DNA from 3 places in the Halomonas sp. I5-271120 genome. Region 3 is predicted to be linked to each of the others. Evidence: predicted binding sites of a transcription regulator. Region 3 holds the regulator's gene; each other region holds the start of a gene.
What was found. The regulator LexA, encoded in region 3, represses DNA repair genes until DNA is damaged. The targets are predictions, from matches to a motif close to TACTGTNTANNTANACAGTA.
Positions count from the first base shown of each region.

Region 1: recA (recombinase RecA) is a predicted target of LexA. The motif match lies at 1,876-1,895, and genes of this name have one in related genera.
Region 2: recN (DNA repair protein RecN) is a predicted target of LexA. The motif match lies at 7,763-7,782, and genes of this name have one in related genera.

Region 1 is NZ_CP130701.1:1,252,373-1,262,364, forward strand. Features, by position in the region: gene alaS (alanine--tRNA ligase) at 1-106, opposite strand, end outside; gene Q2K57_RS05515 (regulatory protein RecX) at 242-739, opposite strand; gene recA (recombinase RecA) at 743-1,804, opposite strand; gene Q2K57_RS05525 (CinA family protein) at 1,954-2,460, opposite strand; gene mutS (DNA mismatch repair protein MutS) at 2,659-5,268, shown strand; gene fdxA (ferredoxin FdxA) at 5,573-5,896, shown strand; gene eno (phosphopyruvate hydratase) at 6,601-7,896, opposite strand; gene kdsA (3-deoxy-8-phosphooctulonate synthase) at 8,075-8,926, opposite strand; gene Q2K57_RS05550 (CTP synthase) at 8,936-9,992, opposite strand, start outside.
Region 2 is NZ_CP130701.1:1,469,386-1,479,377, forward strand. Features, by position in the region: gene dapB (4-hydroxy-tetrahydrodipicolinate reductase) at 221-1,039, opposite strand; gene Q2K57_RS06495 (esterase-like activity of phytase family protein) at 1,294-2,310, shown strand; gene Q2K57_RS06500 (DMT family transporter) at 2,282-3,202, opposite strand; gene Q2K57_RS06505 (DUF2218 domain-containing protein) at 3,216-3,497, opposite strand; gene dnaJ (molecular chaperone DnaJ) at 3,656-4,795, opposite strand; gene dnaK (molecular chaperone DnaK) at 4,888-6,813, opposite strand; gene grpE (nucleotide exchange factor GrpE) at 7,016-7,606, opposite strand; gene recN (DNA repair protein RecN) at 7,831-9,504, shown strand; gene fur (ferric iron uptake transcriptional regulator) at 9,699-9,992, opposite strand, start outside.
Region 3 is NZ_CP130701.1:3,126,749-3,136,740, reverse strand. Features, by position in the region: gene Q2K57_RS14115 (NAD(P)H-binding protein) at 10-894, opposite strand; gene Q2K57_RS14110 (AraC family transcriptional regulator) at 1,038-1,952, shown strand; gene Q2K57_RS14105 (LysR substrate-binding domain-containing protein) at 1,949-2,875, opposite strand; gene Q2K57_RS14100 (PhzF family phenazine biosynthesis protein) at 2,976-3,833, shown strand; gene Q2K57_RS14095 (S-methyl-5'-thioinosine phosphorylase) at 3,900-4,634, opposite strand; gene Q2K57_RS14090 (hypoxanthine-guanine phosphoribosyltransferase) at 4,683-5,261, opposite strand; gene nagZ (beta-N-acetylhexosaminidase) at 5,266-6,309, opposite strand; gene Q2K57_RS14080 (L,D-transpeptidase) at 6,377-6,895, opposite strand; gene Q2K57_RS14075 (TetR/AcrR family transcriptional regulator) at 6,899-7,567, opposite strand; gene lexA (transcriptional repressor LexA) at 7,847-8,518, shown strand; gene dinB (DNA polymerase IV) at 8,555-9,727, shown strand; gene Q2K57_RS14060 (TMEM165/GDT1 family protein) at 9,810-9,992, opposite strand, start outside.

The sequences.
Region 1 (9,992 bases), 1.9 Mb from region 3:
GCAGGGTGGGGTCGTTGTCCGGCACCAGCGAGCTGGACGGCACGTTGGAATGTCCCTGCTCTTCGAAGAAGGTCAGAAAGGCCTGTCTGATCTCTGCGCTTTTCATATCTAGTCCGTGGCGATAAGCGTGTTGACGCTGCGGGCGAGCGGCCGCCGAGGCGGACCGACACGGCACGCCGGTGTCGTCGCAAACCTTGGAGTATAACGAGTCGGCGGGAAACTTTCAGGGGGGAAGCGCGGGCTAGTCGACCTCGGGGGCGTCCCAGGCATGGGCCAGGGCATATTTGAGCTGGTCGAAGTCAAAGCCACGGCCGGCAAGAAAACGCTCGCGCTTGGCGCGTTCCTTGGGCGCGTCACCGGGACCACTGAAGCGCCGAGCGAGGGTCTCGGCGGCCAGCTGATACCAGTCGACTTCAGCATCTTCGAGGGCCTCATTGGCCATCTCGCGCCCCACGCCGCGCTGATCCAGTTCGGCGCGCACCTTGCGCGGCCCCTGGCCGCGCAAGGTGCGCGAGCGCACGAAGTGCTCGGCAAAACGCTCATCCGACTGCAGGCCCTGCTCGGCCAGGGCATCGAGGCAGGCCGCCACGTCCTCGTGAGCATGCCCCTTGGCTGACAGGCGGCTCTCGAGCTCGTGGCGGGAATACTCTCGCCGCGCCAGCAGTCGAATGGCGTCGTCACGGGGTGACGACTGATCGCCGCCCCCGCCGCGTGTCGCATTGCCGGACTCGAACGCCATGGATCAGGCCTTGTCGTCGAGCTCGTCGCTGGCCACGGCTTCGCTTTCGGCCTTGTCGTCCTTCGGCTCGGCCTGAGTGAGCAACTGGGCGCGGATCTGGCTCTCGATCTCTTCCATGATGGTCGGGTTATCCTCGAGATACTGGGCGGCATTGGCCTTGCCCTGACCGATCTTGCTGCCCTTGTAGCTGTACCAGGCGCCGGCCTTGTCGACCAGGTTGCACTGCACGCCCAGGTCGACCACTTCGCCGGCGTGGTAGATGCCCTTGCCGTAGAGGATCTGGAACTCGGCCTGGCGGAACGGCGGCGCCACCTTGTTCTTGACCACCTTGACGCGGGTCTCGTTGCCGGTCACCTCATCGCCCTGCTTGACCGAGCCGGTGCGGCGAATATCCAGGCGCACGCTTGAGTAGAACTTCAGGGCGTTGCCGCCGGTGGTGGTCTCGGGGCTACCGAACATCACACCGATCTTCATGCGGATCTGGTTGATGAACACCACCATGCAGTTGGCGTTCTTGATGTTGCCGGTGATCTTGCGCAGCGCCTGCGACATCAGACGCGCCTGCAGGCCCACGTGGGAATCGCCCATCTCGCCTTCGATCTCGGCCCGCGGCGTCAGCGCCGCCACCGAGTCGACGATGATCACGTCGACACCGCCGGAGCGCACCAGCATGTCGCAGATTTCCAGCGCCTGCTCACCGTTATCCGGCTGCGAGACCAGCAGGTCATCGAGGTTGACGCCGAGCTTCTCGGCGTAGCTCGGGTCTAGCGCGTGCTCGGCGTCGACGAAGGCACAGGTCTTGCCCTGCTTCTGAGCCTGGGCGATCACCGACAGGGTCAGGGTGGTCTTGCCCGAGGATTCCGGCCCGTAGATCTCGACGACCCGGCCCAGCGGCAGCCCGCCGATGCCCAACGCGATATCCAGGCCCAGTGAGCCGGTGGAAACCGAAGGCATCACCACGCGCGGCGCGTCGCCCAGGCGCATCACGGTGCCCTTGCCGAACTGGCGATCGATCTGGGTGAGCGCCGCGTTCAGTGCCTTGGAGCGATTGTCGTCCTGTGCCATGGATGGCCTCCTGGAGTCATCAAAGGGAAAACGATGAGTTCTGAATACTGGGTCTAAATACGGATAGCAAACACTGTATGACTGCACAGTATTATGGAGAAAAAAACCGGCCGCGCCTACCGCTCAAACAACTTTTCCTGAGTGGCCTGCTAGCCCTCGAGCCGAACGATCAGCCCAACCAGCGCCGCCCGCAGCGCCTGCTCGCGCACCGCGTGGCGATCACCCTCAAAGTGCCGACATACGGCCTCCTGGGCAATACTGTCGCCCCAGGCCAGCCACACCGTCCCCACTGGCTTGGCCTCGCTGCCGCCACCGGGGCCGGCCACGCCGCTGATGGCGACGGCAAGGCTCGCGCCGCTATCGCGACAGGCCCCAGCTACCATGGCATTGACCACCTCGCGACTGACCGCACCATGCGTTTCAAGGGTCGCCTCCGGCACGCCCAGCTGGCGCGTCTTGGCCGCGTTCGAATAGGTCACGTAGCCGGTCTCGAAGTAGCCGGAGCTGCCGGCGATCTCGGTGATGGCATGGGCGACACCGCCACCGGTACAGGACTCGGCGGCGGTTACCGACGCGCCTCGGGCCCGGCAGGCCTCGCCCAGCCGAGTGGCGAGCGTGAGCGTGTCAAAGGCCTCGAGGGCCTCAGTGTTCCCCATCATCTTGCCTCCCTGACGGCTGGCGGAGCAATGCTCTCGGAATGGCGGGTCAGCGCCTGACGAGGCGCGCCTGAGCGGGTAGAATATCGCCTTTTGCCGGTCCCTGACGAGTCACCCGTCCAGGCGACGCCATGTCCTCGCTGTCACGTCCAGCCGCGCCCTGCAGCGCCACGCACGCCAGAGCAATCAAGGAAGCCCATGACCCAGGCCAGCGCCCAGCACACCCCGATGATGAGCCAGTTCCTGAAGATCAAGCGCGAGCACCCCGAGGTGCTGCTGTTTTATCGCATGGGGGACTTCTATGAGCTGTTCTTCGACGACGCCAAGCGCGCCGCCGCCCTGCTCGACATCACCTTGACCCAGCGCGGCCAGTCGGCGGGCAAGCCGATTCCCATGGCGGGCGTGCCCTACCACAGCGCCGAGGGCTACCTGGCACGACTGGTCAAGGCCGGCGAGTCAGTGGCGATCTGCGAACAGATCGGCGACCCAGCCACCAGCAAGGGCCCGGTGGAGCGCAAGGTGGTGCGCATCGTCACCCCTGGCACGCTCTACGATGAGGCGCTGCTCGATGCCAGCCGCGATAACCTGGTACTGGCCGCCTATTCGCGTGGCGAGACCTGGGGCATGGCCTGGCTGGAGCTGTCCAGTGGGCGCTTCAGCGTACTGGAGGTCGAGGGCGAGGCCGAGATGCTCGCCGAGGTCCAGCGCCTCGATCCCGCCGAACTGCTGATCGCCGACAGCCAGGACCTTCCGCCCTCGATTGCCGAGCGCCGCGGCCTGCGCCGCCAGAGCGACTGGCTGTTCGATCTCGAGTCCGCGACCCGCTCCCTATGCGACCAGTTCGCGGTACAGGACCTGCGCGGCTTCGGCTGCGCCCACCTCGAGGCCGCCATGACCGCCGCCGGGGTGCTAATCGACTATGCCCGTGACACCCAGCGCTCCCAACTGCCTCACGTTACCGCCATCGGCGTCGAGAACCGGGACGACGCCGTGGTCATCGACGCCGCCAGCCGGCGCAATCTGGAGATCGACACCAACCTGGGCGGCAACAGCGACAACACCCTGGCCAGCGTCCTCGACACCACCGCCACCGCCATGGGCTCGCGCCTGATGAAGCGCTGGCTGAACCGGCCGCTGCACGACCGCCCGCGTGTACTGGCCCGCCAGGCCGCCGTGGCGCTACTGCTCGACGACGAGGCCTTCGTGGCCCTGCGCGAGGATCTGAAAGCCATCGGCGACGTCGAGCGCATCCTGGCCCGCGTGGCGCTGCGCAGCGCACGCCCCCGCGACCTGGCCCGGCTGCGTGACGCACTGAACGCCCTGCCCGGCCTCGAGGCGAGCCTCGCAGGCTTCGACGAGGGCACCGCGCTCGACGAGCTCAGGCGCCATATCCGCCCTTATCCCGCGCTTGCCGAGACGCTCACCCGGGCACTGGTCGAGAACCCGCCGGTGGTGATCCGCGATGGTGGCGTGATCGCCACCGGATATGACGAGGAGCTCGACGAGCAGCGAGGCCTGGCCGAAAACGCCGGTGACTACCTGATCCAGCTGGAGACCCGCGAGCGCGAGCGCACCGGCCTGGCCGGCCTCAAGGTCGGCTACAACCGGGTGCACGGCTACTACATCGAGATCCCACGCGCCCAGGCTCGCGAGGCGCCGGCAGACTACATCCGCCGCCAGACGCTGAAGAACGCCGAGCGCTTCATCATCCCCGAGCTCAAGGAGTTCGAGGACAAGGCGCTGTCGGCCAAGTCGCGGGCGCTGGGTCGTGAGAAGCTCCTCTACGAATCGCTGCTCGACACCCTGGGGGCCGAGCTCGACGCCCTGCAGCAGACGGGCCGGGCGCTGGCCAGCCTCGATGTGCTGGCGAGCTTCGCCGAGCGAGCCCAGGCGCTCGACTTCGTGCGCCCGACCCTCACCGAGGCCCCCGGCATCAACATCCAGGGCGGGCGCCACCCGGTGGTCGAACACGTCAGCGAGGCGCCCTTCGTGCCCAATGACCTGGCCCTGGACGACAACCGGCGCATGTTGGTGATCACCGGCCCCAACATGGGCGGCAAGTCGACCTACATGCGTCAGGCGGCGCTGATCACCCTGCTGGCCCACACCGGCAGCTTCGTGCCCGCCGATGCCGCCGAGATCGGCCCGGTCGATCGCATCTTCACCCGCATCGGCTCCTCGGATGACCTGGCCGGCGGTCGTTCGACCTTCATGGTCGAGATGACCGAGACCGCCAACATCCTGCACAACGCCAGCGACAAGAGCCTGGTGCTGATGGACGAGATCGGCCGCGGCACCTCGACCTTCGACGGCCTGTCACTGGCCTGGGCCAGCGCCGAGCAGCTGACCCGCTCGCGGGCCTTCACGCTGTTCGCCACCCACTACTTCGAGATGACCGCCCTGCCCGATCAGGCACCGGGGGTCGCCAACGTGCACCTGACCGCCGCCGAGCACAAGGACGGCATCGTCTTCATGCATCGGGTGGAAGATGGCCCAGCGAGTCAGAGCTATGGCCTGCAGGTCGCCCAACTGGCCGGGGTGCCCCAGCACGTCATCGCCCGGGCGCGCGAGAAACTCGCCGTACTCGAACAGCAGGAAATCGACCAGGGCCAGCGCCAGACACCCCTGGCCGACCCGGCAGCAGACATCGGGTCGAGTGCGCCCCCCTCGGCAGCGGCGCCTCGCCAGGACGACCTGTTCGCCAGCACGCCACATCCGCTGCTCGACGAGCTGGCCGGCCTGGATGTCGACGGCCTGAGCCCACGCCAAGCCCTGGAACTGCTCTACGCCTGGCGGGAGAAGGTCTAGAGGCCTGGGCAGAGACGCCCCAGGCGTGCGCACCAGACAAGCCGACCGTCAGCTGAACAGGGCGGCACGATCAACGGGGAAAGTGTCCGCAACGCAGCACAACAGGCATGGATTCATGCCGAAACGTTCTGCCCGCCGGCCGCTGCGATGACTTGCTGGCCCTGCACGCCACGACTAGAATATTCGCCCATTAGAATGGCGGCTTCTAATGATCAAGCCGCTTATAACTAGACTAGGCAAACGACTCATTCAGGGACACGGCGCATCATCGATGCCCCTGACAGCTAACGATCGAGGAAGCCCCATGACATTCGTCGTCACCGAGAACTGCATCAAGTGCAAGTACACCGACTGCGTGGAGGTCTGCCCGGTAGACTGCTTCTACGAAGGTCCCAACTTCCTGGTCATCCACCCAGACGAGTGCATCGATTGCGCTCTCTGTGAGCCCGAATGTCCTGCCGAGGCCATCTTCTCCGAGGATGAACTTCCTGAAGGCCAGCAGGAATTCATCGAGCTCAACGCCGAGCTGGCCGAGGTATGGCCGAATATCGCCGAGAAGACAGACCCGCTACCCGACGCCGAGGAATGGGATGGCAAGAGTGGCAAGAAGGAACTGCTCGAGCGCTGAGACACGGCCATCGACGATGGCCAGGCGTGATCCACCAAAAAGGGCCGGCGAGAAATCGCCGGCCCTTTTTCATGCTGCTCCGTCCTGACTCGCGCTGAGCGCGCTGGTGATTGACGAAGAAGCGTCTAAACACCGCTGCCATGCCATCAGAAAACGGGTCGAGTCGTCAGCTGCAGGACTTGTACGGCTCAACTTGCGTGCAGGCAAGCGTGTAAAAAACGGGCACAAAAAAGGCGACCCGAAGGTCGCCCGCTCCTAGCCGTTCCTTGAGCATGTCCCTATGCTCGACTCCTGAGGTGACTTCCTTGCCCGGGAACGACTTCCTGTCGCACCAGGCGCACCCGACTACCATCCCGTTGCATCCTGCCGGGAAAGCATCCTGCTTTCCCACATCCCAAGCACATTGTGGCAGCTATGACGGGGTTCTCAAGCCGGCCTAAGAGGGAGAAAACACCTTGCTCCTTATGTACTAGAAACCTAAAAACCATTTTTATCAGATACTTATAAAAAAACAAGCGTTTTAGAAGCGATCATTTATTGATCAATGCCAAGTATATCGGGTGCAAGTTGTCGGTAATCTCTTACAAGCAATGAGGACATGAGGCGCACTCGCTCGAGCGCATACCATTGCCAGACACGAAAAAAGGCGCCCGCAGGCGCCTTTTCGTCTTACCTTTTTTGTCATGTCACTGAGTATAGCGAGCTCAGCCCTGACCCTTGATGGCAGCAAGCCCCGGGTAGCGCACCGCCTCGCCCAGCTGCTGCTCGATCACCAGCAGGCGGTTGTACTTGGCGACGCGGTCGGAGCGGCACAGCGAGCCGGTCTTGATCTGGCCCGCCGAGGTAGCCACGGCCAGGTCGGCGATGGTGGTGTCTTCGGTCTCACCGGAGCGATGCGAGATCACCGCGGTGAAGCCGGCGTCCTGCGCCATCTTGATCGCATCCAGCGTCTCGGACAGCGAGCCGATCTGGTTAAACTTGATCAGGATGGAGTTGCCGATCTTCTCGTCGATGCCACGCTTGAGGATCTTGGTATTGGTGACGAACAGGTCGTCGCCGACCAGTTGCACCTTGTCGCCGAGCTTGTCGGTGAGCGCCTTCCAGCCGGCCCAGTCGGATTCGTCCATGCCATCTTCGATGGAGACGATTGGGTACTGGTCGGCAAGCTCGGCCAGATAATCAACGAAGCCCGCCGCGTCAAAGCTCTTGCCTTCTCCGGACAGGTTGTACTGACCGTCCTTGAAAAACTCGCTGGACGCGCAGTCGAGCGCCAGGGTGATGTCGCTGCCAAGCGTGTAGCCGGCGTCTGACACCGCCTGCTTGATCACCGCCAGGGCCTCGGCGTTGGAGGCAAGGTTAGGCGCGAAGCCACCCTCATCACCCACCGCGGTGGACAGGCCGCGAGCACCCAGCACCTTCTTCAGGGCGTGGAAGATTTCGGCGCCCATGCGCAGGCCTTCGCGGAAAGAAGGCGCGCCCACCGGCTGGATCATGAATTCCTGGATGTCGACGTTGTTGTCGGCATGCTCGCCGCCGTTGATGATGTTCATCATCGGCACCGGCATCAGGTACTTGCCCGGCGCGCCATAGAGCTCGGCGATGTGCGCATAGAGCTCGACGCCCTTGGCGCTGGCGGCGGCCTTGGCGGCGGCCAGAGAGACGGCGAGGATGGCGTTGGCGCCGAGGCTTTCCTTGTTCTCGGTACCGTCGAGCTCGAGCATGGCGTTGTCCAGCGCACGTTGATCCAGCGCGTCGAGCCCCATCAATCGCTCACGGATAGCGCCGTTGACGGCCTCGACGGCCTTCAGTACGCCCTTGCCCAGATAGCGGGCCTTGTCGCCGTCGCGCAGTTCCAGTGCCTCGCGTGAACCGGTAGAGGCACCGCTCGGCGCGCAGGCCACGCCCTTGGCACCGTTTTCCAGCACCACCTCGGCCTGCACGGTGGGATTACCGCGGGAGTCCAGCACCTCGAGGGCGCGAATATCGACAATCTTGGTCATGATGTCTCGTCCTTATTATCGCTAAGCGTTGATCCAGTCGGCGTGCCTGGAGGGAGTCACGGCTCCGCTCGAAAACGGTCTATCGACCACCGTCTTGTCAAAAACAGACGTCTATCGGGAACTGCATGCAAGAACTGAGGGGCTGACCTCCAGGCCGCCCCGACCACCCTCGAGTGGCTTAGGCAATCGTCAGTGCCGGAAAGCCCTTGACCAGATCGTCCAGCGACTTGAGCTGGCGAAGGAACGGCTCCAACTGATCCAGCGGCAGGGCACAGGGACCGTCGCACTTGGCATTGTCCGGGTCAGGATGCGCCTCGAGAAAGAGCCCGGCCAGCCCCACCGCAACACCCGCGCGGGCCAGCTCAGCGACCTGGGCACGGCGGCCATCGGCGCTGTCAGCGCGACCGCCGGGGCGCTGCAGGGCATGGGTGACGTCGAAGAACAGCGGGTAGCCAGTGGCCTTCATATCACCGAAGCCGAGCATGTCGACCACCAGGTTGTTGTAGCCGAAGCTCGAGCCGCGCTCGCAGAGGATCAGGCGGTCGTTACCGGCTTCCTCGCACTTGCGCACAATGTGGCGCATCTCGTGAGGAGCGACAAACTGCGGCTTCTTGATATTGATCACCGCGCCGGTCTCGGCCATGGCCACCACCAGATCGGTCTGGCGCGCCAGGAAGGCCGGCAGCTGAATGATATCGGCGACCTCGGCCACGGGCTTGGCCTGCCAGGGCTCGTGGACATCGGTGATGACCGGCACATTGAAGCGCTCTTTGACCTCGGCGAGGATCTCGAGGCCTTTCTCAAGGCCGGGACCGCGATAGGAGTGGATCGAACTGCGATTGGCCTTGTCGAAGCTGGCCTTGAAGACGTAGGGGATGCCGAGCTTGCCGGTCACCTCGACGTAGCGCTCGGCGACTTCGAGGGCCATCTCGCGGGACTCGAGCACGTTCATGCCGCCGAAAAGGGCAAGCGGCAGGGCATTGCCGGCCTTGAGGCCGGCAAACTCGATAATCTTCTGGGACTCGCTCATCTGCTTTCCTTAGCCTTGCGGCTGAGCCTGGGCCTGCTGCCGTGCGCGCACCTGCTTCTGCTCGAGAGCCGCCTGGATAAAGCCACTGAACAGCGGGTGGCCGTCGCGGGGCGTGGAGGTGAACTCAGGGTGGAACTGGCAGGCCACGAACCAGGGATGGTCCGGCAGCTCGACCATCTCCACCAGCGACTCGTCGACGCTCTTGCCGGAGATCACCAGGCCGGCCTTCTCGAGCTCGCCAATGAACTGGTTATTAACCTCGAAGCGGTGACGGTGACGCTCGACGATCTCGTCGCTGCCATAGGCTTCGCGGGCCTTGGAGCCCGGCTTCAGGTGGCAGACCTGGCCACCCAGACGCATGGTGCCGCCGAGATCGGAGGCCGCATCGCGCAGCTCGATCTTGCCCTCGGCATTCAGCCACTCGGTGATCAGACCGACCACCGGGTGCTGGGTGTCGTGGGTGAACTCGGTGGAGTTGGCATCCGCCCAGCCGGCGACGTGGCGGGCGAACTCGATCACCGCGACCTGCATACCGAGACAGATACCCAGGTAGGGAATATTCTGCTCGCGGGCGAAGCGGGCGGTGGCAATCTTGCCTTCCACGCCGCGCTCACCGAAGCCGCCGGGCACCAGAATGGCGTCCTTGCCGGCCAGCCGCTCGGGGCCGTGACGTTCGATGTCTTCGGAATCGATGTAGTCGATGTTGACCTTGATGCGGTTCTGGATGCCGGCGTGGATCAGCGCCTCATTCAGCGACTTGTAGGCATCCAGAAGCTCCATGTACTTGCCGACCATGGCGATATTGACCGACTTCAGCGGGTTGAGCTTGGCGTCGAGCACCCGCACCCACTCGTCCAGTTCGGCTTCATCGGCTTCCAGGCGCAGCTTGTCGCAGACGATCTCGTCGAGGCCATGCTCGTGCAGCATCAGCGGAATGCGATAGATAGTATCGGCATCCTGCAGCGGCACCACCGCACGTTCTTCAACGTTGGTGAACAGGGCAATCTTGCGACGCTCGGTCTCCTCGAGCTCGACTTCGCTGCGACAGATCAGGATATCCGGCTGG
Region 2 (9,992 bases), 1.7 Mb from region 3:
GGCTCGTAAAAAAGCGGGACGAAACCCGGAGAACCGGTTTCATCCCGCTTGTTGTCATTCGCTCTACATGCCTGCTGGGGCGATTCGCTACAAGCGAGGTGCGATCCGCTACAAGCGTGGCAACATCGCCCGGCCAAAAAATTTGATCAATGTTACCGGAATCACCGCCCGACGGCTAGCCCTTTGGTCCAATGGACGCCGTGCACCGGGCAGGTTCGCGTTACTTGAGCTCGAGCACATCCTGCATATCATAGCGGCCGGCCTCACGACCAGACACCCAGCGCGCCGCGCGCACCGCGCCCTTGGCGAAAGTCATGCGGCTCGAGGCCTTGTGGGTAATCTCGATGCGCTCGCCTTCGGTGGCAAACATCACCGTATGCTCACCGACGATGTCGCCGGCGCGCACAGTGGCGAAGCCAATCTCCTTGTCGGTACGCGGACCGCAGTGGCCGACCCGCTCAAACACGCCGTACTCCTTGAGGGGCCGCTCCAGCGCATCGGCCATCACCTCGCCCATCTTCAGCGCCGTGCCGGAGGGCGCATCGACCTTGTGGCGGTGGTGGGCCTCGATCACTTCGATATCGTAGCCCTCATCGCCCAGCGCCTTGGCGGCGGTCTCCAGCAGCTTGAGAGTCAGGTTGACGCCGACGCTCATGTTGGGGGCAAAGACCATCGGCACCCGATCACGATAGCCGTCGAGCTCGGCGATCTCATCATCGGAAAGCCCGGTGGTGCCGATCACGATCGCCTTGCCGTGCTGGGCGCACAGCGCCAGATTATCCAGCGTCACCCGAGGCGCGGTGAAGTCAATCAGCACATCGACGTCATCGAGCACAGCGGTAAGGTCGTCGCTGGCCACCACGCCGAGCTTGCCAAGGCCCGCAAGCTCGCCAAGATCGGCACCCGCGAGCGAGCTACCCGACTCGACGATGCCCGCGGCCAGGATGGCCTCCGGATCCTGCGTGACGGCGTTGATCAGGGTGCGGCCCATGCGGCCGGCGGCACCGACGATAGCAATGCGGGGAGCGTGAGAGGACATACAGTCTCCAAGCGGTTGGCGAAACTTGCGGGACAAGTCGCGGAACATCACGAGGCAAGTCGTGTAAGTGAAACGTCGTGCAAAAAGTCGCGGGAGTATAGCAACTGCCGACGCGGCGCGTCTGTCATGCGCGCGCCCCGCGACTGGCCTAAGCTCGGAGGGTCACCCCACCGGACGCCACCATGTCTCGCCCCCCGTTGCCATACTGGCCTGTCTCGGGCCTTCACTCAGCCCCTCGAGCATGCGCTCGCCCGGTGACCCGATGCCTGCTGCGCATTGCCGTCTGGCTGCTGCCCGTCATGATCGCCCTCGCCCTCGTGCCCCTGAGCTGTGCAGGCGGCGTCAGCCCGACCCAGCTGGCCCCGCCAACCGGCGTGTCACGCCAGGGCATCGAGGAGTGCGGCACCCTCAAACTGCCCTCCGAATGGCAATCTGAGGAGCAGGGTGGCGCGTCTTTGAACGGCACGTCTCTTAACGGCACGGCGCTGGGCGGCCTCTCGGCGCTGGGCTGGGACAGCGACGCCCAGCTGCTCTACCTGTTATCCGATCGTGGCCAGCTGTACCAGGCGCGCCTCGACTTCACGGCCGACAAGCTCAGCGGTTTCACCCTGCTTGCCTCCCTGCCCCTCAAGGATGCCGATGGTCAGCCGCTCGAAGACGACGCGGCGGATGCCGAATCGCTGATCATCGAAGGCGGCGCCAACGGGATTGATGGCGACGCCACCCTGCTGGTCGGCTTCGAGCGCGAACACCGCCTACAACGCTTCACTCCCGACGGCCAGCCAGTGGGGCAGCCCATGCGGCCAGCGGGCTTCGAGGGCGCCGACTTCAATGCTGGCGCCGAGGCCCTCGCCGTCGACCGTCGCGAGGGCCTGATCGTCGGCCTGGAAGGCCCGCCTGCCGACATGCCTGCGGGCACCACACGCCTGTTCGCCCCCGCAAGCGGTCGACAGTGGCGCTACCCCTTGGCGCCGGAAGCCGGTAGCGGCCTGACGGCGCTGGAAGGGAACGGCGACACCCTGCTGGCTCTGGAGCGCGCCTTCGCGCCACCGGCGCCGCTGGTGATCAGCCTGCGCCGGGTGCGCCTGACCGACAGCGGGGTGGCCGAGGTCGAGACCGTCGCTCGCCTCTCCAGCGGCGAGGGCTGGCGGCTCGATAACTTCGAAGGCCTGACACGGCTCGACAATGGCCGCTTCCTGATGGTCAGCGACGACAACTTCATCATGCTGCAGACGACGTTGCTCAGTTGCTTCTCGCTGCCCACCGACTGAGGACATCCTCACGCCACAGCCATACCATCGCCGCCAGTACCAGTACGCTACCGGGCAGCCACTCCCAGCCAAGCCGGTCGGGTGTCTGAAGAAACAGCAGTAGCATCGACACGAAGGGCACCAGGTAGCCGTAGGCGGTGACGGCAGCGGGGGTGAGCACCGCGGTCGCCCGCTGCTGCAGCCAGAAGGTCACGGCGCTGGAGAAGAGCCCCAGGTAGATCACCACCAGGGCATCCCTGAGGCGCATCGTGGATAGCGCCGCGACGGGCTCGACCACAAGGCCCAGGGCGCCGACCAAGCCCCCACCCAGCGCCAGGCTCCAGAAGGTGCGCACCGCCGCCGAGGTCGACAGCCACCCCCGGGCAAGCCCCCATTTCGAGAGCACCGGATAGAGCGCACTGGCCATGCAACCGAGCAGAAACACCGCTTCGCCGCGCCCAAAGACGACACCGAGGCTGGCACTGTCCTGACTTCCGGCCTCGACAAACGCCAGCAACAGCGCACCGGCGGCGCCCAGGGCAAGGATCAGTGGAAGCCGCCAGCCGCGGCGCTCAAGCCCTGCCGCGAGGCCAAACAGGAAGGCCAACAGCGGCACACTGACGAACAGCGTGGCCATCGACAGCGCCGTCGCATGATTCGCCGCCCAGAACATGGCCGTAAAGAATCCCGCGAGACACAGCCCCATCAGCCCATAAAGCAGCCAGGCGGCGCCGTCGGGCCAGCGATCCGGCGCTCGCCTGGCCAGCCCCCAGAGTGCCAGCGCCGCTACCGTAAAGCGCAGGGCGGTCAGCAACATCGGCGGCAGGTCGGCGCCGATCAGCCCCACCGCGGGAAACGACAGGCCTACCAGCAGCGCCCACAACAGCAGGCCGAGATGGGCCTTGAGGATCACGGAGTGCGCCTGCTCAGTTTTCCCAGACCATCTTCAGCGGCTCATCGCCGGCCATGCGCTCCAGGTGGCTCGCCACCACGCCCTCGAGCGTATCGAGACTCTCGACATCCAGCGCCTCGACGGCCACTCGCAGGTGCGTGGCATCGGCTTCCATCAGGCAGGTGCCGGCGTCGAAATGGACACGGCCATGGCCCTCTTCGTGCTCGACTTGGAACTTGTGCGCCCAGTGCTTGCACAGGCGATTGATCAGCTTGGCCCCGGACTCGGTGGGAATTTCGGTACGTGAAATGGGCATGACGGTATCCTCGAGGGTAAAAGGCGGGAGGGGTCGGTTCTTCCAACAGACTATCTACGAACCCCGGGCTTGCGCCAGGGTGAAAGCCTGATAATGAAAAGGCCCCCGCCATTCGAGATGACGAGGGCCTTTTCCATCACAGCCGGCTTCGAGAGGCCTTACGGCTTCATGTCCTCGAAGAACCTTTTCACGCCGTCGAAGAAGCTGGTCTTCTTCGGCGAGTGATGGTTGTTGCTGCCTTCCAGGCTGTCCTGGAACTGGCGCAGCAGGTCTTTCTGGTCGTCGCTGAGCTTGACCGGGGTCTCCAGCACGACCTTGCACAGCAGGTCGCCAGCGGGGCCGCCGCGCACCGGCTTGACGCCCTTGCCACGCATGCGGAACAGCTTGCCGGTCTGGGTCTCGGCGGGAATCTTCAGCTTGACCCGGCCGTTCAGGGTCGGCACTTCGAGCTCACCGCCAAGGGCGGCATCGACGAAGTTGATCGGCACTTCGCACAGCAGATCACGACCGTCGCGGCGGAAGATCTTGTGCGGCTTGATCGCCACCTGTACGTAGAGATCGCCGGGCGGACCACCGTTGATGCCGGCCTCGCCCTCGGCGTTGAGGCGAATGCGATCGCCGGTATCGACGCCTGCGGGAATCTTCACCGACAGGGTGCGGGTCTCGCGCACGCGACCTTCGCCATGACACTCGTGGCAGGGCACCTTGATCTGCTGGCCGCTGCCATGACAGGTCGGACAGGTCTGCTGCACGGCGAAGAAGCCCTGCTGCATGCGCACCTGGCCGTGACCGGCACAGGTCGGGCAGGTTTCCTTGGTGGAACCGGGCTCGGCACCGCCACCGTCACAGCGACCGCATTCGACATGGCGCGGCACGCGGATATCCACCGAGGTACCGGCCACCGCATCCTCGAGGTCGAGCTCAAGGTTGTAGCGCAGGTCGGAACCACGCTGCGGGGCGTTCGGGTGGCGTCGACCACCGCCGCCGCCGAAGATGTCGCCGAACACGTCGCCGAAGATGTCGCTGAAGCCGCCGGCACCGGCGCCGCCGCCGAAGCCACCGCCGGCCTGGCCATCGACACCGGCATGGCCGAACTGGTCGTAGGCCGCGCGCTTATCGGCGTCGCTCAGAACCTCGTAGGCCTCGGAGACCTCCTGGAACTTCTGCTGCGCGCCTTCGTCATCCGGATTACGGTCCGGGTGAAACTTCTGGGCGAGGCGTCGGTAGGCCTTCTTGACCTCTTTCTGGTCGGCCCCGCGCTCGACGCCCAGAACTTCATAGTAATCACGTTTGGACATGGGTCTGTCCGCCTCCGTAGCGACAGTGCGGAAACACCAACGCGGGAGTCAGGCTCCCGCGCTGGCGTCATCCGTCATTCAGATGTCGTGGTTTACTGCTTTTTCTGGTCGTCGTTGACTTCTTCGTACTCGGCGTCGACCACGTCATCTTCCTGCTTGGCACCCGCCTCGGCGCCGGCCTCGGCCTGCTCGCCTTCGGCCTGTTCGGCGTACATCTTCTGCGCCAGCGCACCGGAGGCTTCGGTCAGGGCATCCAGTTTGGCCTGGATGGCTTCCTGATCGTCGCCCTTGGAGGCTTCTTCCAGCTCGGCGATGGCCGTTTCGATCTTCTGCTTCTCATCGTCGGTCGCCTTGTCGCCGGCTTCCTCGATGGTCTTCTTGGCGGCGTGAACCATGCCGTCGGCTTGGTTACGCAGCTGGACCAGCTCCTCGAACTTCTTGTCCTCGTCGGCGTGGGCCTCGGCGTCCTGGACCATCTGCTCGACTTCTTCCTCGGACAGGCCACTGGAGGCCTTGATCACGATCGACTGCTCTTTGCCGGTGGCCTTGTCCTTGGCGGACACGTTCAGGATGCCGTTGGCGTCGAGGTCGAAGGCGACTTCGATCTGCGGCACGCCGCGCGGTGCCGGCGGAATGTCGCTGAGGTCGAAACGACCCAGGGACTTGTTGCCGCTGGACTGCTTGCGCTCGCCCTGCTGGACGTGAATGGTCACGGCCGTCTGGTTGTCATCCGCGGTCGAGAAGGTCTGGGTCTTCTTGGTCGGGATGGTCGAGTTCTTCTCGATCAGCGGCGTCATCACGCCGCCGAGGGTCTCGATGCCCAGCGTCAGCGGGGTCACGTCGAGCAGCAGCACGTCCTTGACGTCACCGCCCAGCACGCCGCCTTGGATAGCAGCACCCACGGCCACGGCTTCGTCCGGGTTGACGTCCTTGCGGGCGTCCTTGCCGAAGAACTCGGCGACCTGCTTCTGCACCATCGGCATGCGGGTCTGACCGCCCACCAGGATCACGTCGTCGATCTCGGAAGAGGAAAGGCCGGCATCGGACAGGGCGGTCTTGCAGGGGCCCATGGAGCGCTTGACCAGATCCTCGACCAGCGACTCGAGCTTGGCACGGGTCACCTTGACGTTGAGGTGCTTGGGACCGGTGTTGTCAGCGGTGATGTAGGGCAGATTGACGTCGGTCTGCTGGGCGCTGGACAGCTCGATCTTGGCTTTCTCGGCGGCTTCCTTGAGGCGCTGCATGGCCAGGTTGTCGCCGGACAGGTCGATGCCGCTATCGGACTTGAACTGATCGACAAGGTAGTTGATCAGTTGCATGTCGAAGTCTTCGCCGCCCAGGAAGGTATCGCCGTTGGTGGCGAGCACTTCGAACTGGGTTTCGCCGTCGACGTCGGCCACTTCGATGATGGAGATATCGAAGGTGCCGCCACCCAGGTCATAGACCGCGATGGTCTTGTCGCCGCGCGCCTTGTCCATGCCGTAGGCCAGAGCAGCTGCGGTCGGCTCGTTGATGATGCGCTTGACCTCGAGGCCGGCGATGCGACCCGCGTCCTTGGTAGCCTGACGCTGAGAGTCGTTGAAGTAGGCCGGCACGGTGATCACCGCTTCGGTCACTTCTTCGCCCAGGTAGTCCTCGGCGGTTTTCTTCATCTTCTTCAGGACTTCGGCGCTGACCTGCGGCGGTGCCAGCTTCTTGTCCTTCACCTGCACCCAGGCGTCGCCATTGTCGGCTTCGGTGATGGTGTAGGGCACCATCTTGATGTCCTTCTGGACGACATCGTCCTTGAAGCGACGACCGATCAGGCGCTTGATGGCGTACAGGGTGTTCTGCGGATTGGTGACGGCCTGGCGCTTGGCCGCCTGACCTACCAGCGTCTCGCCATCATCGGTGTAGGCGATGATGGACGGCGTGGTGCGGCCACCTTCAGCGTTCTCGATGACTTTGGCGCTGTCGCCGTCGAGAACGGCGACACAGGAGTTGGTTGTCCCCAGGTCAATACCGATGATGCGTCCCATAGGAAATCCTCGAAAAGTCGTTGCTTTGATTCGTTACTCGCGACAAATGCCGCGGGGTTGTCGTCTATGTGGGGGCCGCTGAGATCATTTCAAGCCCTATTTTTGACGACCTATCCTGTTTTACTGACGTAGATGTTGCTGACGTCTTTATTTCTGCCTTGGCTAGGCGGGCGCACCCCAAGCAGGGGGCGCCTGCCCGCGATCAGCTGGCAGCTTGGCTGACCACGACCATCGCCGGGCGAACCAGGCGACCATTGAGCAGGTAGCCCTTCTGCATCACCTCGATGACCGAGTTGGGCTCGACATCGGGCGACGGCACCATGGTCAACGCCTCATGGAACTGCGGGTCGAACGGCTCGCCCTGCGGGTCAACGACCTCAACCCCAAACTTGCCCAGCACGTCCTGTTGCAGCTTGAGGGTCATCGCCACGCCCTCGCGGTGCGACTCGCTGGCGCCGTCTTCCATGGCTTCCTGGGCCTTCTCGAGGCTGTCGATGACCGGCAGCAGTTCCTTGACGAACTTTTCCAGCGCGAACTTGCGCGCCTTGTCGACATCCTGCTCGGCACGGCGACGCACGTTCTGCGCTTCGGCCGCGGCGCGCAGCTGCTGATCCTTGGCCTCTTTCAGGCTCTCTTCGAGCTCTTCGACCTTCGCGGCCAGCACGTCGGCCTCGGCGTTGTCGACGGCTTCGCTCTCGGGCTCGATGGCCTCGACGGTGTCATGAATTTCTTCCTCGAGCGTGCTGTGCTCGGCCTCGTCTTGCTGTGATGGCGTCTGAGGTTCTTTGGCCATGAAGCATCTCCTGACGTCGAAAGGCGGCCCAAGGCCGCCCTGGCAGCTGAATGGGTCAACTGTATGGGTGAACTCACGCCTATATGGGGATGGTCACGGCGAACTCAAGGCATGACGAGGCAGCGTTTGCGCTGGCAATTGAAGGGGGGCATAGACTACTGTATAAACGCACAGACCACGACGCGAGACGGCGGGACATTACCCATCACGTGCGGGAGACAGCCATGCTGGTGCAGCTTGCCATTCAGGACTTTGCCATTGTCGAGCGACTCGACCTGGAGCTTCAGGGCGGCATGACCGCCATCACCGGCGAAACCGGCGCCGGCAAATCGATTCTGCTCGGCGCCCTGGGGCTTTGCCTCGGCGAGCGCGCCGATGCCGGCAGCGTGCGCCACGGCGCCGAACGCGCCGACCTCAGCGCCCGCTTCGATATCGCTGACCTGCCGGCTGCCCGCGACTGGCTGGATGCCCGTGAATTGCCCGCCGACGACTGCCTGCTGCGCCGGGTCATCACCAAGGGTGGCCGCTCCAAGGCATGGATCAACGGCCAGCCAGCGACCATCGCCGATCTCAAGGCGCTCGGCGAGCATCTGATCGAGATTCACGGCCAGCATGCCCATCAGGCGCTTTTGAACGAGGATACGCACCTGCGCCTGCTCGACGATTTTGCCGGCCATCGCCCCGCCGTGACCCAACTGGCCGAGACGTTCCGGGCCTGGCAGTCGAGCCGCAGGCAGCTTAAGCGCCTCGCCGAGGACGGCGACGAGATCCAGGCCCGTCGCCAGCTGCTGCGCTATCAGGTCGAAGAACTCGACCAGCTGGCGCTGGCCGAGGGCGAGCTCGCCGAGCTCGAGGAAGAGCAGGAACGCCTCGCCCATGCCGAAGAACACCTGCGCGAGAGCCAGTTCGCCAGCGAGTGCTGCGAAAGTGACGAAGGCGGGGCTCTGACCCTGCTCAACCAGGCCATGAGCCACCTTTCCCCTCTGCCCGGCAGCGAAAAAGGCGCCCTGGCCGAGGCACTCGGCATGCTCGACAGCGCGCGCATTCAGATTGAAGAAGCCGCCCGGGAGCTGGCACGCTTCGCCGACGCCACCGAGCTCGACCCGGAGCGCCTGTCTCAGGTCGACCATCGCCTTGGCGAAGTGCACCGCATTGCCCGCAAGCATCATGTGATGCCCGAGGAAATGACCGCCCTGCATCAGCGGCTGCGCGAAGAGCTCGAGGGTCTGGATGGCGGCGAGCACGATATCGAAGCGCTCAGCGCCGAAGTCGAGACCCTGCGCGAGCAGTGGCGAAAACAGGCCAAGGACGTCAGCGAGGCACGCCGCAAGGCAGCCAAGCGCTTCGGCAAGGAAGTGCAGGGCCAACTGGCTTTCCTGGCCATGGGCAAGGCGCGCTTCGAGGTAGCTCTCGAGGAGCGCACCAGCCCGGCACCGGATGGCCTCGATCGCGTGCAGTTCTTGATCAGCGCCAACCCGGGGCAGCCGGCACGAGCGCTGACCAAGGTCGCCTCCGGCGGCGAGCTGTCGCGCATTAGCCTCGCCATCCAGGTGGTAGCCGCCAGCCACTCGACGATTCCCACTCTGGTGTTCGATGAGGTCGACGTCGGCATCTCCGGTGCCACCGCCGAAATCGTCGGTCAGCTACTCAAGCGGCTCGGCACCAGCGGCCAGGTAATGACAGTGACCCACCTGCCCCAGGTAGCCGCCCAGGCGCACCAGCACCTGCATATCGAGAAACAGGCCAAACGCGACAGCACCCAGACCCGCATGGCGCTGCTCGACGAAGGGGGCCGCATCAGCGAATTGGCCCGCATGCTGGGCGGCGTCAACCTGTCCGAGCGCACCCTGGCGCACGCCCGAGAAATGCTCGACGCCAGCCAGCGCCCGCACCACTAGCGCCAGCACCTCTCTCGCAAGGACAACACGTGCAATAGCTTATTGCCCTTACTCGTTGCCATACAAAGCAGCCAGACGCGACAACGCCGACCCTGAAGGGTCGGCGTTGTCGTGAAATACGTCGCGTGCAGGCTCAGGCGCAGCGAGCACTGCTCATCGCAGACTTACCAAGAACTGCCTACTAGGCCTTGTTCTTAGGATTTCTTGGAATTAGGACTTTCCTGGCGCGTGGCCCTGGAGCCCTTGGGCCTCACATAGAGCACCAGCGCATGGTCAACGAGCTCATAGCCATGCTCGTCGACGATTTCCTGCTGGCGACGCTCGATCTGTTCATCATAGAACTCGATGATTTCGCCGCTCTCAAGGCACACCATATGGTCATGGTGTTCATCGTGAGACAGCTCGAAGACCGCGTGACCGCCGTCGAAGTTGTGGCGCACCACCAAGCCCGCGGACTCGAACTGAGTCAGTACGCGATAGACGGTGGC
Region 3 (9,992 bases):
CCTCGCGGTTCAGGCAGTTGTGGCTTCGTCCGCTGCCTGCCAGGTGCCACGCGCGGCGATGCGGTGGGCGAAGGCCGTCACATCGGCGGGTGCTCGTCCCAGCGCCCGCTGCACCCCATCTCCAACATGGGCGTTGCGCCCGTCGAGCACGGTCTCGAACAGGTACTTCAGCAGCCAAACGATCTCATCCGGCGCACCGGACTCGGCCAGCGCCTCGGCGAAGGCATCCTTGGGAATCGGTGTGAAGCGCACCTCGCGCCCGGCCGCACAGGAGATCTCGTCGGCCAGCTCGGTGAAGGTCAGGCAGCGCGGCCCGGTGACCTCGTAGGTCTCATAGGCGTGGCCCGGTTCGGTCAGCGCCGCCACCGCTACATCGGCGATATCGTTGACGTCTATGAAGGGCTCGGGAATGTCTGCGGCGGGCAGAGTGATAGCGCCCTCTCGTACCATGCCGAGAAACTCGCCTTCCGAGAAGTTCTGCAGAAACCAGCTCGCTCTCACCACCGTCCACTCGACACCTGCCGCCTGGACGATCCGTTCGCAGGCCTGGGCCTCCTCCTCGCCACGTCCCGACAACAGCACTAGGCGCTGGACTCCGCTGGACACAGCCTCGTCCACGAAGCGCCGGATCGCTTCGGTGGCACCGGGGATCGCCAGGTCCGGGGCGTAGGTGATGTAGACCGCCGATACGCCCTGAAGGACCGCCTGCCAGCCGCTTGGATCCTGCCAGTCGAAGGCTGGCAGCGTCGTGCGTGAAGCGATTCGGGTGCAAATGCCGCGCGCCTTGAGTCGCTCGGCGACGCGGCGCCCGGTCTTGCCGGTGCCGCCCAGCACCAGCACGAGCTCGTCCTGGGCCTGACGGGAAGTCTGATGGGAAGTTGATGTCGCGTTCATGAGGGCCCTCCTCTCTAGGGGCGATGATGACGGTTGCCATACCGCTCAAGATTAAGGGGCGTGTTACTTTGCCACCATGCTCGGGGTGCTCAGATACATACGCATCCGTCTATAATCGAGCGATGGATACGCTAGGTGGATTATTGGACGCGCCACGGGCGCGAGGCGCCTTCGCCCTGCGCACGGTGATGCGTGCCCCTTGGTCACTGCGCATCCTCGCCGAATCGCCGCTGACGCTGATCGCCGGCATGACCGGCGAGGCGTGGCTGCTGTCGGATGAGGGCGCACCGATGCGCATCGGCCCGGGGGATATCGCCGTCACCCGCTCTCCTGTTCACTACACCATCGCCCACGCCCCCGACGCTCCGCCGCAGGTGGTCATCCATCCGGGACAGCACTGCCGCGACCTGGCGGGACAATCGGTGCATGACGCCATGACCCACGGGGTGCGCACCTGGGGCAACGATCCTGCGGGCGACACGACGTTTCTCGTCGGCGCCTACGAGCACCTGAGCGATATCAGCGATCGTCTGCTGCGCGCCCTCCCCCCGGTACTGATGCTGTCCCGCGATGACTGGGAATCGCCGCTCGTGGCCCTGCTATGCGACGCTATGGCGATCGATGAGCCGGGCCAGGCGGCAGTGCTCGACCGCCTGCTCGACCTGCTGATTACTGCTGTACTCAAGGCCTGGTTCGCCCGGGAGGAGGCGGGGCGACCGGCCTGGTGGCGCCATCAGGGCGACCGCATCGTGGAGCATGCCCTGCGCATGATGCACGACCGCCCAGCACACCCATGGACGCTGGAGACCCTGGCGATGGAGGCTGGCGCCTCGCGAGCCGCTCTAGCGCGGCGCTTCCATGAACGGGTCGGCGAGCCGCCCATGACCTTCCTCAAGCACTGGCGCATGGCCCTGGCGGCGGACCTGCTTTGCCAGCCCGATGCCACGGTGAGCGGCGTGGCGGAGCAAGTCGGCTATGCCACCCCCTATGCCTTCAGCGCCGCCTTCAAGCGTGTCAGGGGGATGAGCCCGGCACAGCATCGCGCAGCGGCCCGCTAGGCTGTTGGCTGCTGAATCGCCGCCGTCATCGCCTGCCGCAAGTCGCGCAGTGTCTCATCAAGCCAGTCACGAAAGGCGACGACTCGAGGGGCATCCGCCGCCCCTGGCAGGCTGACCAGGTAGTAGCTGAATTCCGTGCGCCGCCAAGGGCGCAAGGCAATGACCTCACCATGATCGATCGCCTCCTGGGCCACCGACAGGCGTGACAGGCACAACCCCAGCCCTTTACGGCAGGCGGCTAGCGCCAGCCCGCTGTCCGAGACCTTGAGTCGTCGCAACTCCTGCGGCGCATATAGCCCCGCCTCTCGCCACCATGGATGCCAGTGGCTCCAGGGTTCCGTGGACAGCGCACTATCGTCCTCAATGAAGCAGGCGTGTCGCCAATCCGCGTACTCCCCATCACCATGAACCGGAGCCAATACCGTGATGGCTTCGTCAAGCAGGGGCACGACACTCAGGCCAGGGTAGTTTCCGGTGCCAAACCGAATCGCGACATCGACCTTGCCAGCGCGGAGATCGACCATCCGGTTGTCACCAATAAGCGTGAGATCCAGCCCCGGGTGGCGGCGCAGCAGTTCGCCCACCCGTGGCATCAGGGCATGCTGCAGGAAAGCCTGGGGCGCAGACACCCGTAGCGGTCCGTCGAGACTCGGCTGACTCAGCTCACGGGTGGCGCGATCGATGAGAGTAAAAGCCTCGGCGATGCGTTCCTGGTAGCGCACGCCGGCCTCGGTGAGCACCACCCCACGCGCCTTTCGCTCAAATAGCCGCAGGCCCAGGCTCTCTTCCAACGCCTTGATGCGATGGCTGACGGCGGCGGCGGTAACATGCAGCTCATCGGCGGCCGCACTGAAGCTGCCATGGCGCGCCGCCGCCTCGAAGGCGTGCAGGGTGGGCAAAGGTAGCCGAGAGGAAGACGACATGGCTTACTCCGGTTAAGCCTATGGGTGAGAAACGATACATTGCTGTTATATATTTTAGGCCAATAATGCCAGTCATCCCCCCTCGATCAGGAGCACTGACATGACTGGCACGCTCTACCGTTTATCCTCTTTCACCCATGACCCCAAGGGCGGCAACCCTGCCGGTGTGTGGATCGGTGAAACCCTGCCCGATGTGGCAACCATGCGCAGCATTGCCACCGAGGTGGGCTATTCCGAAACGGCCTTCCTCGGCCCCGTGCATGCCGGCGTGCGCACGGTGCGCTACTACAGCCCCGAGGCAGAGGTCAGCTTCTGTGGCCATGCCACCATCGCCGCCGGCGTGGTGCTGGGTCAGCTCGATGGCGCTGGCACCTACCGGCTTTCCACGGCAGTCGGCGAGGTGCCGGTTGCCGTGGAACAGATCGACGGCGACTGGCACGCCTCGCTGGTCTCGGTGGCGCCAGAACACCGGACCGCCGACCCCGCCCTGGTCGAGGCGGGACTGGCGAGTCTCGGCTGGCAGGCGGATGAGCTGGACCCGAACCTGCCGCCGGCAGTGGCCTATGCCGGCGCCTGGCACCTGGTGCTGGCCACCGCCTCCAAGGCGCGACTCGACGCCCTGTCCTATGACTTCGCGTCACTCAAGGCCCTGATGCTAAGAGAGAATCTCACTACGCTTCAGCTGGTGTGGCAGGAATCGTCGACACGCTTTCATGTGCGCGATCCGTTTCCGGTCGGTGGCGTGGTAGAGGATCCGGCTACCGGAGCAGCGGCGGCGGCATTGGGGGGCTATTTGCGCGATGCGGGATTAATAGAGGCACCCGCGCAGTTGACGCTGCTTCAGGGCGAAGGAATGGGGCGGCCGAGTCGACTCGAGGTAACAATACCGGCCTCGGGAGGGATTGTGGTGTCAGGTACGGCGGTGTCGCTTCAGGCGCCTGTCGACTATCGGTCTTGAGCGAGTCCTCTTGATCCAGCCCCCATCAAAAAAATGCCCGCCATCTGTTGGGCGGGCAGTTGACGCTTACCCGGCCTCGAGCAAGGTCCGCAGCACACGCTTCACCCGCTCGATGCCGCCGACCAGTGCGGCCTCGATCTCGGCCATGGTGATCTCGCGTTCGACCACGCCGGGGGCGGGGTTCACCACCAGCGCCAGGCAGGCATAGGGGATTTCCAGCTCCCGAGCCAGGGTCGCCTCGGGCATGCCGGTCATGCCGACCAGGCTGCAGCCGTCTCGCGCCATGCGGGCGATCTCGGCGGCGGTCTCGAGCCGTGGCCCCTGGGTGCAGCCGTAGATGCCGCCATCATGCAGCGCCTCGCCGGCCGCCCTGCCCGCCTCAAGCACCGCATGGCGCAGGGCGGCATCGTAGGGCCAGGAAAAGTCGATGTGCTTGAGGCTCTTGAAGCGGCCATCGAAGTAGGTCGATTCTCGGCCGCTGGTGTAGTCGATCAGTTGGTCGGGCACCACCAGCGCCTCGGGGGCATGGAGGGGATCGATGCCGCCCACGGCATTCACGCCAACGATACGGCTGGCGCCGGCCTGCTTCAGCGCCCAGAGGTTGGCGCGATAGTTGACCCGATGCGGCGGCAGCTTGTGGGGGTGCCCATGGCGGGCCAGGAACAGCACCTCGTGATCGCCGAGCTGGCCTTGCAGCACGCTACCGGAGGCCGTACCGATGGGGGTCTCGGCGCTGTGCCGCTTGGTCACTTCCAGCCCCTGCATCTGGGTGAGGCCGGTGCCTCCGATGATCGCGAGCATGCTGCCCCTCCTTATCTATGACCGCCTCTATGACCGCCGCGCCGGGCCTTACATGCCCTGGGGCGCGAAGATCCCCGGCGCGTTGCGCCAGTAGCCCTTGTAGTCCATGCCGAAGCCGAATACGTAGCGATCCTCGACATCCAGGCTGCAGTAGTCGGCCTTGAGGCCCGGTACGGCCTTGCGGTCATGATGCTTGTCGACCAGCACCGCGGTAGAAATGCTGGCCGCGCCCGCTTCTCGACAGTAGGCCAGAATGGCGGCCAGGGTCGAGCCTTCGTCGAGGATGTCGTCAACGATCACCACATGACGGCCGGCCATCGGCACCTCCGGCGACACGCGCCAGAATAGCTCGCCGCCGCGGGTGCCGCCGCGATAGCGGGTAGCGTGCAGGTAGTCGACCTCCAGCGGGAAGCCGAGCCGGGTCAGCAGGTGGCCGGTGGTGATCAGGCCGCCGTTCATCACGCAGTAAAACACCGGCAGCTTGTCGCCGAGATCGGCGGTGATCCTCTCGGCCATCTGGTCCAGCGCCCGCTCGACCGCCTCTTGAGAAATCAGGCAGTCGGCGTTATCCATGATGTCGCGCATGGCGGCCAGGGACGCGTCGGCGGAAAAAGCTTGTTGAGTCATGGGGTCACGAGTCGGTTGGGAGTGAAGAAGAGGGTTCGCCATTGGCCAGGGCTTCCAGCCGGGCATGGACGCGGCGCCAGCGCGACAGCGCCGGCAGGTTCTCGAGGCTTGGCCGGGCACGGCCGTAGCGCAGCTTGGCCTGACGCTTGCTGCCACGACCGGCGCAGGCGTCGAGCGCTTCCAGCGCGGCGGCACGGTCGTTGCACACAAGCACCATGTCGCAGCCGGCATCCAGCGCCGCCAGGGCGCGCTCGCCGGGGCCACCGGCGACGTGGGCTCCGGCCATCGACAGGTCGTCGGAGAAGATCGCGCCCTTGAAGCCGATCTCCTCACGCAGGAAACCCAGCCAGCTGCGCGAGAAGCAGGCCGGGCGGGCGTCGAAGGCGGAATAGACCACGTGCGCAGGCATCACGCCGCCGAGCCGCGCGGCCTGATCGGCAAAGGGCACCAGGTCATGCTCACGCAGGTCGTTAAGCGGGCGCGGATCAACGGGCAGTTCGAGGTGCGAGTCGGCGGCCACACTGCCGTGGCCGGGGAAATGCTTGCCCACGGCGGCCATGCCGGCCTCGTTAAGCCCTGCAATGAAGGCGCCGCCCAGGCGGCTGACCTGCTGTGGGTCGCTCGAGAAGCTGCGATCGCCGATCACGGTGGACTCGCCGCCGTCGACGTCGAGCACCGGGGCGAAGGTGATGTCCAGCCCGCAGGCGGCCATCTCCATGCCCAGCAGCCAGCCGGCATCCTGGCAATGCTGCAGTGCTGCCTGGGAGTTACTCTCGAAGCCTTCGGCCAGCCGTGCCATGGCCGGCAGCCGGGTGACGCCGCGACGAAGCCGCTGCACTCGCCCGCCTTCCTGGTCGATGGCCAGCAACAGGTCTGGCCGTACCGCGCGAATCGCGCTGCACAGGGCCTGAACCTGGGTGGCATCCTCGATGTTGCGGCCGAACAGAATCACCCCGCCCACGTCGGGGCGCATGAGCATATCGGCTTCTTCCGGCGTCAGCTGGGGACCCTCGAGATCCAACATCACTGAACCCAGCGGTTGCGTCATCTTGGTCTTCCTTGGCGTTGAAGGAGGGGGATTCTAGAACAATGTCTCGCCGGACGACAGGCACCGCTCAGTCATGCAGCCAGACCGGCGTTCCGGGCGGGGCTGCGGCGAAGACCTCGAGCAGGGCCTCATCGCGCAGTCGAATGCAGCCGTGGGAAGCAGCCACCCCCATGGGTTCGGTGGGCGGTGTGCCGTGCAGATAAATGTAGCGACGCTGGGAGTCGACGTCACCACCGCGGTTGTAGCCAGGCTCGAGGCCACACAGCCAGAGGATGCGGGTGAGGATCCAGTCACGCTTGGGATGCTCGGCGGCAAGCGCCGCTGAATAGACTTCGCCGGTGGGCCGGCGGCCCCGGAAGACGCAGCCGAGTGGCTGCCCCTCGCCGATGGCGGCGCGAACATAGTGCCAGCCGAGCGGTGTCTGGCCGCTGCCCTCGTGCTGACCGTGACCGGCCAAGCCACTTGATATCGCATACTCGGCGTGACGGGCAGAGCCCTGCCAGACGACAAGGCGCTGCGTCGTGACATCGATGTCGAGCCAGATGCCATCCGCCGGCGGCAAGGCGTCGAGTCGTGGCGTGTGCATCTCCTACCCCGCGGCCTTGATGGATTCGGGGGCACCTTCTGGCAAGGGAGCCTGGAGGGCGGCCACTACCACCGGCCGCAGACGACGCACCAGATCGCGCACGCTGACATGCTCGTCGAAATCCTTCTCGGCGATGTCACGCAGCGCATCGAGGCCAGAAAGCGTGAAGATCACCGTGCCAAGCACGAAGTGCAGGCGCCAGAAGCGCTCGGCATCCGGCAGTTCCGGTGTGGCCTTGCGTACCAGGTCGGTGAAACGGGTGAAGACGCTGCCGTAGTGCTCCTGAATGTAGCGGCGCAGATGGCCCTGGGCCTGACTGTAGGCAAGGCCCAGCAGCTTCATGAAGACCTTCAGGCTGTTACGTTCGGCTGGCACGTCAAGCACCGAGCGCGCCATGGTCTCGAGCAGGACTTCGAGGGGAATGATTTGCCCCTGGTAGTCCTGCTCCAGCGCATCGAGCGCGGTGTGAAAGCGCTCGGTGAAAGGATCAAGATAGCGGGCGAAGACGGCCTGGATCAGCGACTTCTTGGAACCGAAATGGTAGTTCACCGCTGCCAGGTTGACCTTGGCCTTGCTGGTAATGGTCCGTAGGGAGGTCTCGGCAAAGCCGCGCTCGGCGAACAGCACCTCTGCGGTATCGAGAATCCGCGTCACAGTATCGGTCTGGGCCATGCTCATGCCTCTCCACCTGTCACCAATAAACGAATGTTTAAAACATAACCTGATTCTATGTCGTGCATCAGAATGTCACAACGGTGCGGAAAATCCACCTTAGGCCCGTCAACGTGCATCACAGCGGCCTGAATGGCCCTGGCGAAAAGGCTGTGGTGAAGGGTAATGACGAAGCACAGTGGTGAAGGGTACGGGCGAAAGAGGCTTGCCGTATTACTGGATGCAATCACATACTGTATACTTGAACAAACACCCTCAGTGACCACCGGCGGAGGCCGCATGACACGCCCCCTGACACCGCGCCAGCAGAACGTCTATGACTTTATCGTCAAGACCATGAGCGAGTTGGGCTACCCCCCGACCCGTGCCGAAATTGCCCGCGCCCTGGGCTTCCGCTCCCCCAACGCCGCCGAGGAACACCTGCGCGCCCTGGACAAGAAAGGCGCCATTCGCATGGTGCCCGGCACCTCGCGGGGCATTCGCCTGCCGGCGATGGAAGCCGAGGCAGGGGAAAACGAGCCCAAGGCCGCCAATGCGTCCGAGGCAAGCGCTCAGGGGCTGCCGATCATCGGTGAGGTGGCAGCGGGCAGCCCGATCCTCGCGACCGCTCATATCGATCGCTACTGCCCGCTGCCGGCCGATTACTTCACGCCGCGTGCCGACTATCTGCTGCGGGTGCGCGGGCTGTCGATGAAGGATATCGGCATTCTCGAGGGCGACCTGCTGGCCGTGCATCGCACCGAGCGCATTCGCGATGGTCAGATCGTGGTGGCACGCATCGATGAAGAGGTCACGGTGAAGCGCTTCAAGCGCCAGGGGCATACCGTTTGGCTGATGGCCGAGAACGAGGAATTCGCGCCCATCGAGATCGACCTGCGCCATCAGGCACTGGAAATCGAGGGCGTCGGTGTGGGCGTGATTCGCGGCGGCAACGGTCAGGCCCTGCACTGATACCCACGCTTTCACGCCACTGACGGAACGCCCGACATGGCCGGCACGCCAAGAAAAATCCTGCATGCCGACTGCGACTGTTTCTTTGCCGCGGTCGAGATGCGCGACAACCCTGCCCTGCGAGACGTGCCGATCGCCGTCGGGGGCGGGGTCGACCAGCGCGGGGTGATTGCCACCTGCAATTATCCCGCTCGCGCCTTTGGTGTTCGCTCGGCCATGCCCACCGCTCGCGCCCTGCGCCTGTGCCCTGATCTCGTGCTGGTGCGCGGCGACTACGAGCGCTACCGGGAGGTCTCCCGCCAGATCCAGGCGATCTTCCACGAACTAACCCCCCTGGTAGAACCCCTCTCCCTCGATGAGGCTTTCCTCGACGTCAGCGACGTCGACCATTTTCAGGGTAGCGCCACCTGGATGGCGCAATGGCTGAAGGCCGAGGCCCTGAAGCGCACCGGCATCACCATCTCGGTGGGCGTGGCCCCCTCAAAGTTCCTGGCCAAGATCGCCAGCGACTGGGAAAAGCCGGACGGTCTGACCGTCATCACCCCCGATGACGTCGATGCCTTTATCACCGCTCTGCCGGTGAATTGCCTGCACGGAGTCGGTCCCGCTACCGCCGCCAAGCTTGAGGCAATGGGCATCGCCACCTGCGAAGACCTGCGCACCTGGCCAATCGAGACCCTGCTTGAGCGCTTCGGCAAGTTCGGCAAACGGCTCTTCGAGCTCGCACGAGGCATAGACGAGCGCGAAGTACGCACCCACCGCGAGCGCAAGTCGATCAGCGTTGAGACGACTTTTCACCACGACCTGCCGGACCTGGCGGCCTGCCGAGACGCCCTTCTCCCGCTGATCGAGCGGCTGGCCGGACGCATCGAACGCCACGGCCAGCCGCCGCTGGACAAGCTGTTCCTGAAGGTGCGCTTCAGCGACTTCACCCTCACCAGCCTCGAGTGCCAGGGCGCCATCCCCAGTGCCGAGCTCTTCCACCGCCTGCTCGATCAGGCCTGGTCGCGGGCGGCACAGCCGGTGCGCCTGCTGGGCGTAGGGGTGCGCCTGGTATCAGCCGACGCTCGCCGCCAGCTCTCGCTGTTCGACGGCGAACCTGACGATGCGTCAGAGACGGTAGCCGACCTCGCATCTACTGACGTCTTTGAGGATGATTCTGAAGACGCCGTCGAAGACGTTTCTGACGACAGGCCGGAACAGCAATAACGGCCCCGGCGCAGCTTTCAGGTCAATGTCCGGCTATCCAGTAGCGCCTTAGATCAAACAAGGTCTGGTCCTTCGATAGCGGCTAGCCCAGCAGCCATTGCCAGGCCTTGGCCTCGACCAACACCACCCACAGCCCGAGCAGGATGAATACCGAGCACGCCAGCAAGTGGATGGCCCGCATCGGCAGGCGTTCGCAGAACCGTGCACCAAGCCACAGCACCGGCACATTGGCGGCGAGCATGCCAAGGGTGGTTCCCAGCGTCAC